2 regions of the Chitinolyticbacter meiyuanensis genome follow, and region 2 is predicted to be linked to the other one. Evidence: riboswitches for the same ligand, from Rfam matches in the RefSeq annotation. Region 2 holds a riboswitch; the other holds the start of a gene.

Evidence for each region. Region 2 has a riboswitch for thiamine pyrophosphate ahead of thiC (phosphomethylpyrimidine synthase ThiC). Riboswitches for the same ligand answer to the same signal wherever they lie in the genome.
Region 1: linked by a shared signal. The riboswitch ahead of thiM (hydroxyethylthiazole kinase) and the one ahead of thiC (phosphomethylpyrimidine synthase ThiC) in region 2 are both predicted to bind thiamine pyrophosphate.

The regions. Positions count from the first base shown of each region.
Region 1 covers NZ_CP041335.1:1,216,932-1,222,260, reverse strand. Annotated here, with positions in the region: gene htpG (molecular chaperone HtpG) at 1-991, shown strand, start outside; gene FLM21_RS21495 (methyl-accepting chemotaxis protein) at 1,049-2,521, opposite strand; TPP riboswitch at 2,653-2,757, shown strand; gene thiM (hydroxyethylthiazole kinase) at 2,776-3,579, shown strand; gene thiE (thiamine phosphate synthase) at 3,576-4,211, shown strand; gene thiD (bifunctional hydroxymethylpyrimidine kinase/phosphomethylpyrimidine kinase) at 4,208-5,005, shown strand; gene FLM21_RS05930 (hypothetical protein) at 5,007-5,329, opposite strand, start outside.
Region 2 covers NZ_CP041335.1:4,281,286-4,286,614, forward strand. Annotated here, with positions in the region: gene FLM21_RS20485 (nucleotide sugar dehydrogenase) at 1-131, opposite strand, end outside; gene FLM21_RS20490 (GumC domain-containing protein) at 272-1,276, opposite strand; gene FLM21_RS20495 (protein-L-isoaspartate O-methyltransferase family protein) at 1,363-2,016, opposite strand; TPP riboswitch at 2,108-2,219, shown strand; gene thiC (phosphomethylpyrimidine synthase ThiC) at 2,330-4,189, shown strand; gene FLM21_RS20505 (Rho-binding antiterminator) at 4,601-4,864, shown strand; gene FLM21_RS20510 (adenosine deaminase) at 4,941-5,329, shown strand, end outside.

The DNA of each region.
Region 1 (5,329 bases), 1.3 Mb from region 2:
CTACGTGAAGCGCGTGTTCATCCTGGAAGACCACGACAAGCTGATGCCGCAGTACCTGCGCTTCGTGCGCGGCGTGATCGATTCCAACGACCTGCCGCTCAACGTCTCGCGCGAGATCCTGCAGCAATCGAAGGATGTGGACACCATCAAGTCCGGCTGCGTGAAGAAGGTGCTGGGCCTCTTGGAAGACCTCGGCGAAAACCGCAAGGACGACTACGCCGTATTCTGGAAGGAATTCGGCAAGGTGCTGAAGGAAGGCGTCGGCGAGGATGCCGCCAACAAGGAACGCATCGCTGGCCTGCTGCGCTTCGCCTCCACCCACAACGAGGACGACGCGCAGGACGTGAGCCTGGCCGACTACATCGGCCGGATGAAGGAAGGCCAGGACAAGATCTACTACATCACCGCCGAGACCCACGCCGCCGCGCGCAACAGTCCGCACCTGGAAGTGTTCAAGAAGAAGGGCATCGAGGTGCTGCTGCTGTCCGACCGCGTGGACGAGTGGACGATCTCGGGCCTGACCGAGTTCAAGGAGAAGAAGCTGCAGTCGGTCGCCAAGGGCGAGCTCGACCTGTCGGCCTTCGACGACGAGGCGGAGAAGCGGCAGCAGGAAGCAGCCGCCGAGGAACTGAAGGACGTGGTCGAATCGATCAAGACCGCGCTCGGCGACAAGGTGAAGGACGTGCGCGTCACCAGCCGCCTCACCGACAGTCCCGCCTGCCTCGTGGTCGAGAACTTCGACATGAGTGGCAACCTGGAACGACTGCTCAAATCGGTCGGCCAGGACGTGCAAGGCACCAAGCCCATCCTGGAGATCAACCCGGATCACCTGCTGGTGAAGAAGCTCAAGGCAGAGACTGGCGGCGTGCGTTTTGGCGACTGGACGCAGATCCTGTTCGACCAGGCGCTGCTCGCCGAAGGTGCCCAGCTGGATGACCCGGCCGGCTTCGTCAAGCGGCTCAACGGCCTGATGCTGGACATGGCGGCCTGACCACGTCGCAGGTAAAGCAGAAAGCCGCCCTCGGGCGGCTTTCTGCTGTCTACTCACTCAATGTTGGCGAGTCACCCGATCGAGCTGCTGCATCGATCCATCCAGCGTCGCCACCGCCTGGGCAATCTGGTCGCTGGCATCGCGGGCGGCGGCCAGATCCTGCCGCAGCCGCTCGATGTCATTCGCCAAGCCGGCGCAATGCCGGGCCTGTTCCGCCTCGTTGTGCGCCACCTCGCCGGTACGCGCCGTCAGCGTGCTGGCTGCGGTGATGATGGCAGCTAGCCTGGCATCGGCTTCGGCCACGCTCTCCTTGCTCTGCTGCAGCCACCCCGCACCACTACGCATCGCCTCGACCGCATCGCGCGTGCCGGCAACGATGCTGCCGATCTTGCCCTCGATCTCGCGGGTAGCACCGCCGGTACGCTCGGCCAGCTTGCGCACCTCGTCCGCCACCACCGCGAAGCCGCGGCCGGCCTCGCCGGCACGCGCCGCCTCGATCGCGGCATTGAGCGCCAACAGGTTGGTCTGCCCGGCAATATCGCGGATCACCTGCACGATGTGGCCGATCTCGTCGTTACGCTGGCCCAGTGCCTCGATGCGCTCGGCCGAATGCGCGACCACCCGCGTCGCGTCGTCGAGGTGATCGCGCGTGCCACGCATGGCTGCGCCCCCATCATCGGCCAGCCGCCCGGCCTCGCCCGCCGTTGCCGCGGCCTCGCCGGTAAGGCTGGCGTTGCCCCGGCTCATGCCTGCCACACCTTGCACCACGTCAGCCATGCGCTCGACCTGCGAGGCCTGGTGGTGGATGGTGGCGTTCACCGCACGGGCACTACCGGCAATCTGTGCCGACTGCGCCGATGCCGTGCCGACCGCCGCGGTGATCTGCGCCAGCAGCGCCTGCATCGCCACACGATGTTGTTCGGCCTCACCGCGCGCCCGCTCGGTCCGCGCGAGGCTCGCCTGCTTGCCACTTTCGAACATCCAGCCCAGCGCGAACATCACCAGCGTCAACCCGATCAGCGAGCGGGTGACAAGGCCGACATGGTGCTCCGGCCCGAGCGGGCTGCGTGGCAGCACCCAGCCCTGCGCATGGGCCATGGCAAACAGCACGATGGCGACGAGGCTCAGCACGCTCCAGCACACGCCGTCGCGCTTGCCGCCGATGAAGGTGGCCGCCACCGGCAGCAGCAAAAACCACGGCGCCGACGACGACTCGATGCCGCCGTTGACGAGGCACATCCACACCACCATGCCGTAGAAGCTGGCGATCAGGCATTCGCGCGCCAGCGCCAGCACGCCGGTCAGCCGCAACAGCAGCGCCGACAGCAGCATGGCGCCACCCGCCGCCAGGATGCCCCAGCCCATCGCAGCGTGGCCCAGCTTGAAGTAGTTGACCGAGAACACCGGCACCAGCAATGCCGCCAGCAGCGCCGCGCCCACCACGTTGCGGGCACGGCTGTACGCCAGCGCCTCGGCCCGCACGCCATCGGGAATGAACCATTCGATCAGACCGCGCCAGATATCGCCCATATTGCCGCCCCCGTTTCGCCGAGTTTAGTCCGGCATGACGGCGGGCTGAATCAGGGTTGCACACGATGCAGGCGTTTTGATGCGAGTTTGATCCAACCGCTTGTCCGCTTCCGCGTGCGGGCGGACAATCGCAGCCTGACTCGGGGTGCCCCGCCATTCATCCAGGCGCGGGCTGAGATACACCCGCATCACCTGATCCGGATCATGCCGGCGTAGGGAAGTCCAGAGGGCTTGCCTGTGCCAAGGAGCCCTTCATGACCACGCCGCAAACACTGCCGCTCGCCATCGTCGCCGACGAACTGGAGCGGCTGCGTACCGAACACCCGCTCACCCATGTGCTTACCAACGAGGTGGTGCAGGAAATCACCGCCAACGTGCTGCTGGCCGTTGGCGCCGCGCCCGCGATGATCGTCGCACGCGAGGAGGCGGCCGCCTTCGCCGCGCTGTCCGGCGCCGTGCTGGTCAACGTCGGCACGCTCTACCCCGAACGGCTCGCCGCGATGCGCGATGCAGTGACTGCCGCCAACGCCGCCGGCGTGCCCTGGACGCTGGACCCGGTCGCCGTCGGCGTGCTCGACTACCGCACCGACGCCTGCCGTGAGCTGATCACGCTGCGGCCCACGGCCATCCGCGGCAATGCCTCCGAAATCCTGGCGCTGGCGGGCTTTGGCGCCTCGGGCCGCGGCGTGGACAGCACCACCGGCTCACAGACTGCGCTGGCCGCCGCCGAGCAACTGGCGCGCGATACCGGCGCCATCGTCGCCGTCACCGGCGAAACCGACTACATCACCGATGGCGAGCAGAGCTGGGCCACGCCATGGGGCCACCCCATCATGACGCGTGTGGTCGGCACCGGCTGCGCGCTTTCCGCGCTCGTCGCCGCCTTCACCGCGCACGCACCCGAGCGGCTGAACGCGGTGGCCGCCGCCTGCGCGGTGGCCGGTATCTGCGGCGAACGTGCCGAATCGGCGTGCGACGGCCCGGGTTCGTTCAAGATGGCCTTCCTCGATGCGCTCTATCAGATCAGCCCCAAACAGCTGCGGGAGTGGCAACCATGAGGCTGGACCTGTCGCTGTACCTGGTGCTCGATCCGGACCTGTGTGGTGGGCCGGAGGGCATGATCCACACCGCCCGCATTGCCGCCGAGTGCGGCGCCACCGTGGTGCAACTGCGCGCGCCCAAGTGGAAGAAGCGGCTGTGGCTGGAAACCGCCACCGTGCTCAAGGCCGTGCTCGACCCGCTGGGCGTGCCGCTGATCATCAACGATCACGTCGATGTCGCGCTGGCCGTCGATGCCGCCGGCGTCCATGTCGGCCAGGCCGATTTGCCCATCGCCGCGGTACGGCGCCTCGTCGGGCCGAACAAGATCGTCGGGCTGTCGGCATCCAATGCCGCCCAGCTCGCCGACGCACCGACCGCACTGGCCGATTATCTCGGCGTCGGCCCGGTCTACCCCACCGGCACCAAGCTCGACGCCTCGCCGGTGATTGGGCTGCCGCATTTCGCCGAGCTGATGGCAGCCAGACCGCTGCCGGTGGTTGCCATTGGTGGCATCAAGCAAGGCGGCGCGGCACCCATCATTGCGGCTGGTGCCGACGGCGTGGCTGTCGTTTCAGCCATCTGCGGCCAAGCCGACATCGCCGCAGCCACCACCACGCTGCTGCAGGAAATCGAAGGAGCCCGCGCATGATCGCCCACGCCCTCACCATTGCCGGTTCGGATTCGGGCGGCGGCGCCGGCATCCAGGCGGACCTGAAGACCTTTTCCGCGCTCCGCGCCTACGGCATGAGCGTGCTGACCGCGCTGACCGCGCAGAACACCCAGGGCGTGACTGCCGTGCACCCGGTGCCACCGGATTTCGTCGCAGCGCAGCTCGATGCGGTGTTTGCCGACATCCGCGTCGATGCGGTCAAGCTCGGCATGCTGGCCAATGCAGAGATCGTGCACGCCGTGGCCGACGGCCTCGTCCGCCATCGCCCGACCCACGTGGTGCTGGATACCGTGATGATCGCCAAGGGCGGCCATCCGCTGCTGGCACCGGAAGCCGTCTCTGCGATCCGCGAGCGGCTGTTGCCGCTGGCCTCGCTGATCACGCCCAACCTGCCCGAAGCCGCCGCCCTGCTCGGCTGCGACATCGCCAGCAATGAGGCCGAGATGCGCGAACAGGGCCATGCCTTGCTGGCCGCTGGCGCACAGGCAGTGCTGATGAAAGGGGGGCACCTGGGCGGCGAGGAAAGCCCCGACTGGCTGGTGACGCCAGCCGGCGAAACACGCTACGCCAAGGTGCGGGTCGCCACCCGCCACACCCACGGCACCGGCTGCACGCTATCGGCTGCGCTTGCCGCACTGCGGCCGCGCCACGCCGATTGGCCCGCCACGGTGGCCGCAGCGCGCGACTACCTGCAGGCAGCGCTCGGTGCGGCGGACCGGCTCGACGTCGGCCACGGCATCGGCCCGGTCCACCACTTTCACGCCTGGTGGTGATTCAGGCCGGCACTGCCCGCCGCTGACGCGCTGGCGCGAAATCGAGCTCGGCCGCCAAGGCGGTACCAAACCCCGCGTCCAGCGCCATCGCCTGTTCGAGCACGGCCAGCACCACCTCGCGCTCGGCGACGCGGCGCAAGCCGGCGGCCATGTTGCGTAACAAGCGTTGCTGACCCGGCGCATCCATCCCGGCCAGCACCTGCCGGCCCGGCAATGCCGCTGCCGGCGACAGCGCAACGATGCCCGGCACGGTGCTCGCGGCATCGAGCAAGGCGGGCGGGCCGGCATGCGCGGGCAGGTCGTCGAGCTCGATCACGCCCAGAT
Region 2 (5,329 bases):
GCCAGCTCAGCAACTCTTGCTTCATTTATATCAAAACCTACAACAGGTCTTATTTTACCGAATTCAACTGCGAGAGGCAGCCCTACATACCCCAGGCCCACCACGGCTATTTTTTTGTCTAAAATACTCATAAACTCACCGTCAATCAAAAATCCAATAGGGATTTCGCAGCATTTTTAGCAGCTGATTTAATAGGAGCACGAAATCAGTCTTAACGCAAAAAACAAATCACTCAACGATACACAACCCACATGCTCATACGCCCTCGTTGTTACTCTTTCTTCCGTGCATACTGAACCATTTCGCAGACGAGCATATAGAGCATTGCGAGCAATAATCCACAAACCATGCCGAACAGAATATTTTTTACCCTCTTTGGTCCGGATTTTTCGTCAGGTATTTCAGCCCAACTGATTTTCAGCTCGTCTCGCTCTTGCGCTTTTACCAATTCAATCCGACGATCAAGGCGATCAATCAACGCACTCCAATACGCGCTTTCCTGCATGGCCGTTACGGTGGCAATCCAAGGCCCAGCAGACCCTACGGATTTTTGTTTCATACCCTCGACTACAAGTCGCTGCAGGTTAGATAGCTGATCTTGTATTTTTACGACCTGGTTTTGTGCCAGATCGGAGATTCCGGACTGCAAGGTAGCCTCAGCCTGAATTCCAGCCAAACTAATAATTCCATATTGCTCGGATGCGGAAATGGTCTTGATGACTGCTGCAAGTTGAGGGGATTCAAGTGACTTCTCGGCATTTACTTTGTTTTTTGCAGCGAGCTCGCGTCTAAGTTCGAGATTATAACGTTCCTTCGATATCTCCAATAATCTTAACGTATATACATTATCCGACAACGTCTTTCCAAAAACATTTGCGAGCCGCGCAGCAAAGGCAGGACTAACATCAGTTGCAGAAACATCAAGATAGCCATCCTTGGCATTAAGAACAACATCAATATGGCTTTTTGTGGCTCGCAGTGTCGCATTACGGCTAGCAGTTCCGTAGTGCTTCGACAAGTTCATTTTTTTTGCGACCTGCTCAACCAATACCTCGTTGTTTAGAGCCCAGTTGTATACCGGCGCATTCTTCGATGGCGCAATTTTCAGTATCGCCGTATAGCGATCTGGAAGCGTAAACATCACGCAAGCAGCCACAATACCAGCTACGATTGGCAAGGCAATTAGCGCATGCCTATATCGATTCATTAGTATGAAAATATCCCGCAACGTGATATCCGTCTCTTGGGCTTTTCCCTGCAAATTATCAGAAGACATATAACCAGTGCCAAGTAGGCAATTCGCAATTAGAATCAAGAGCGCCCCAAATGGGGCGCTTCATTTTTTTAAATCAAGAAGCTGCATTAAAACCAGAAGCCAGCAGAATCATTTTGGTGATTCAACCTCGGCAGGTTGTACTCAAACCGCTTCTCGCTGCGCCACGCGCCCTCTTCCACGCGCGTTTCGAGCACAGCACTCATGATCGGTAGATTGCCGACCACAGCAATCAGGCGGCCACCAACGGCAAGTTGGTCTTTCAGTACCTGCGGCACGGCATCGAGCGAGGCGGTGACAATAATGACGTCGTACGGCGCCTTGGCGGCGAAGCCATGGCTGCCATCGGCAAGTTCGACATGGGCGTTCTTGATGCCGGCGCGCAGCAGGTTTTGCTCAGCGGCGGCCTTGAGGGCCGGGTCAATCTCCACGCCGTGCACTTCGGCAGCGAGGCCTGCCGCCAGCGCCATCAGGTAGCCGGTGCCGGCGCCGACCACCAGTACGCGGTCAGCCGGCTTGAGGCCCACTTCCTGCAGCAGGCGGCCTTCAACCTTGGGGGCGAGCATACAGGCGCCGTTGCCGAGCGGCAGTTCGGTATCGACAAAGGCGAGGTTTTTCTTGTCGTCGGGGACGAAATCCTCGCGCTTCACATCGAGGAAACGCTGCAGCACCTGCTGGTCGAGCACGTCCCACGGGCGGATTTGCTGTTCAACGAGAAAGTAGCGCGCGCGTTCCCAATCCATCTGACATAACCCCAATAAAAACAAGCCGATAAAGGCACAGTTAAATTAAATAACTTGTCATTATCCCACAGCTTCTATACGGTGACAGCTCTGTTTTCGCTAGGGGTTCCGCTACTTACCTTCCTCGGTATGTCAGCGGATGAGAGAGTCCCTCAGCACCTGATCCGGCTCATACCGGCGTAGGGAAGCGAATCCGTCGGCACGCTCGTGGCCGGCGTGTGCCTCTCCTGCGCCTTCTCACTTTGCAGGAGGCCTATCCTTGAACAAGCCCACCGAATTTCGCGCCAGCGACGCCCATGTCGACCAAGCTGCGATCCAGCCCTTGCCCAATTCACGCAAGGTCTATGTCGAAGGCTCACGCCCCGACATCCGCGTGCCGATGCGCGAAATCACCCAGACCGATACGCCAACGAGCTTCGGCGGCGAGCAAAATCCACCGATCTATGTCTACGACTGTTCCGGCCCCTACACCGATCCGCAGGCGCACATTGATGTGCGCCGTGGCCTCGCGCCGATCCGCGCAGCCTGGATCGATGAACGGGGTGATACGGATCTGCTGACCGGCCTGACCAGCGACTATGGCCGCCTGCGCGAGGCGGACGCCAGCCTCGACCCGCTGCGCTTCGAGCTCACGCGCAAGCCGCGCCGCGGCAAGCCCGGCGCCAATGTCACGCAGATGCACTACGCGCGCTGCGGCATCATCACCCCGGAAATGGAATACATCGCCATCCGCGAGAACCTGCAACGCGAAGCGTACATGGAGTCGCTGCGCGCGCTGGGAGCCAAGGGCGAGAAGATGGCAACGATGATGCTGCGCCAGCATCTGGGCCAGTCGTTCGGTGCTGCAATCCCGCCGGTGATCACGCCCGAGTTCGTGCGCGAGGAAGTGGCACGTGGCCGCGCCATCATTCCCGCCAACATCAACCACCCGGAACTGGAGCCGATGATCATCGGCCGCAATTTCCTGGTGAAGATCAACGGCAATATCGGCAACAGCGCCGTCACCTCGTCGATCAACGAGGAAGTGGACAAGATGACTTGGGGAATCCGCTGGGGTGCCGACACCATCATGGATCTGTCCACCGGTAAGAACATCCACGAAACCCGCGAGTGGATCCTGCGCAATTCGCCCGTGCCGATCGGCACCGTGCCGATCTACCAGGCGCTGGAGAAGGTCGATGGCAAGGCCGAGGACCTGACCTGGGCGCTGTTCCGCGACACGCTGATCGAGCAGGCCGAGCAAGGCGTGGATTACTTCACCATCCACGCCGGCGTGCTGCTCCGATACGTGCCGCTCACCGCCAACCGGATGACCGGCATCGTCTCGCGCGGCGGCTCCATCATGGCCAAGTGGTGCCTCGCGCACCATCAGGAGAACTTCCTCTACACGCATTTCGAGGAAATCTGCGACATCATGAAGGCTTACGACGTCAGCTTCTCGCTCGGCGATGGCCTGCGCCCCGGCTCGGTGTGGGATGCGAACGACGACGCGCAGTTGGGCGAACTGAAAACACTGGGCGAGCTGACGCAGATCGCATGGCAACACGACGTGCAGACCATGATCGAAGGCCCCGGCCATGTGCCGATGCAGCTGATCAAGGAGAACATGGACCTGCAGCTGGAATGGTGCGACGAAGCGCCGTTCTACACCCTCGGCCCACTGACCACCGACATCGCCCCCGGCTACGACCACATCACCTCGGCCATCGGCGCGGCGCAGATCGGCTGGTATGGCACCGCCATGCTTTGTTACGTCACCCCCAAGGAGCACCTGGGGCTGCCAAACAAGGATGACGTCAAGGAAGGCATCATCACCTACAAGCTCGCCGCCCACGCGGCCGATCTGGCCAAGGGCCACCCCGGCGCGCAGATCCGCGACAACGCGCTCTCGAAGGCGCGCTTCGAGTTCCGCTGGGAAGACCAGTTCAACCTGGGCCTCGACCCGGACCGTGCCCGTGAATTCCATGACGAGACGCTGCCACAGCAGGGTGCCAAGGTGGCGCACTTCTGCTCGATGTGCGGCCCGCACTTCTGTTCGATGAAGATCACCCAGGACGTGCGAGATTTTGCCGAGAAGCAGGGCATCGCCGAGGCCGAAGCGCTGCGGAAGGGCATGGAAGTGAAATCGATCGAGTTCGTGAAGCAGGGCGCCCAGGTCTATCACAAGGCCTGATCGCCGCCGTCGATGCGGCGGGCTAGCGTTTGCCGCGCCGATGGCATTTCAAGAACATGCTCGATTCAACTGCGAAGGGCCAGCCTGACCGCCCTGCCCGCGACATACCGCTCAGCACCGCCGTTGGAGCAAGGCTGCTCCGGTACTCCAGCAGATGCAGGCGCTGGGTACAGGAATCCGTCAGCCCCCGCCATGTCGCTGTTTTGGACCGGTGATCGGATCGGACCCGGTCCAGCGCGACAAGTGGCTGGCAAAAGCCGAACTTTTGGGCCATGCCGAAGCCTGACCCAAGTCGGCGGTCCTCGGGCGGGTGGCTGGCGGAAATCGACGGACGTTCAAGAACTTGCAGCAATCGCTGTCTATGCTGCGAGTTCTGACGCCTGTGTGGACGAGCGCAAGGACAGGACCGCGATGCAAGACTACAGCCCCATCTCGTGCGAGCTGCACGACTACCTGGAAATCGCCTGCACCTATCGCTACCCCTTGCTGGTGGAGCGTCACGGCGCGCCCGATTGCGAAGGCGTGGCCATCGATGTGTTCGGCGCCCGCGGCAGCGAATTCCTGCGCCTCTCCACCCGCGACGGCGTGCTCGATGTGCGTTTGGACAAACTGGTCGCCATCACGCCGCAGCATCAGGGTGCGCGTTTCGGCCGCGTTGTCTACCGCGGCCACTGAGCAGGTTGCGGAAAGCGCCGACGCGCATCACCCAGGCACGCGCTAAGCTCCAGCCATCCCCTTGCCGGAGCCTTCCATGGATGTCACCGCCGACTGGCTCGCCCGCCTGCCCAAGACCGAGCTGCACCTGCATATCGAAGGCACGCTGGAACCGGAGTTGATGTTCGCGCTGGCGCAGCGCAACGGCGTGCGCCTGCCATACGATTCGGTCGAGGCAGTGCGCGCCGCCTACGATTTTGCCAACCTGCAATCCTTCCTCGATCTCTATTACGCCGGCGCCGGCGTGCTGCTGACCGAGCAGGATTTCTACGATCTCACCGCAGCCTACCTGTTGCGCTGCCGCGCCGACCGCGTCGTGCATACCGAGCTCTTCTTCGATCCGCAAACGCATACCGCACGCGGCGTGCCCTATGCCACCGTGCTCGCCGGCATCCGCCGCGCACTGACCGACGCACACGAGCAGTT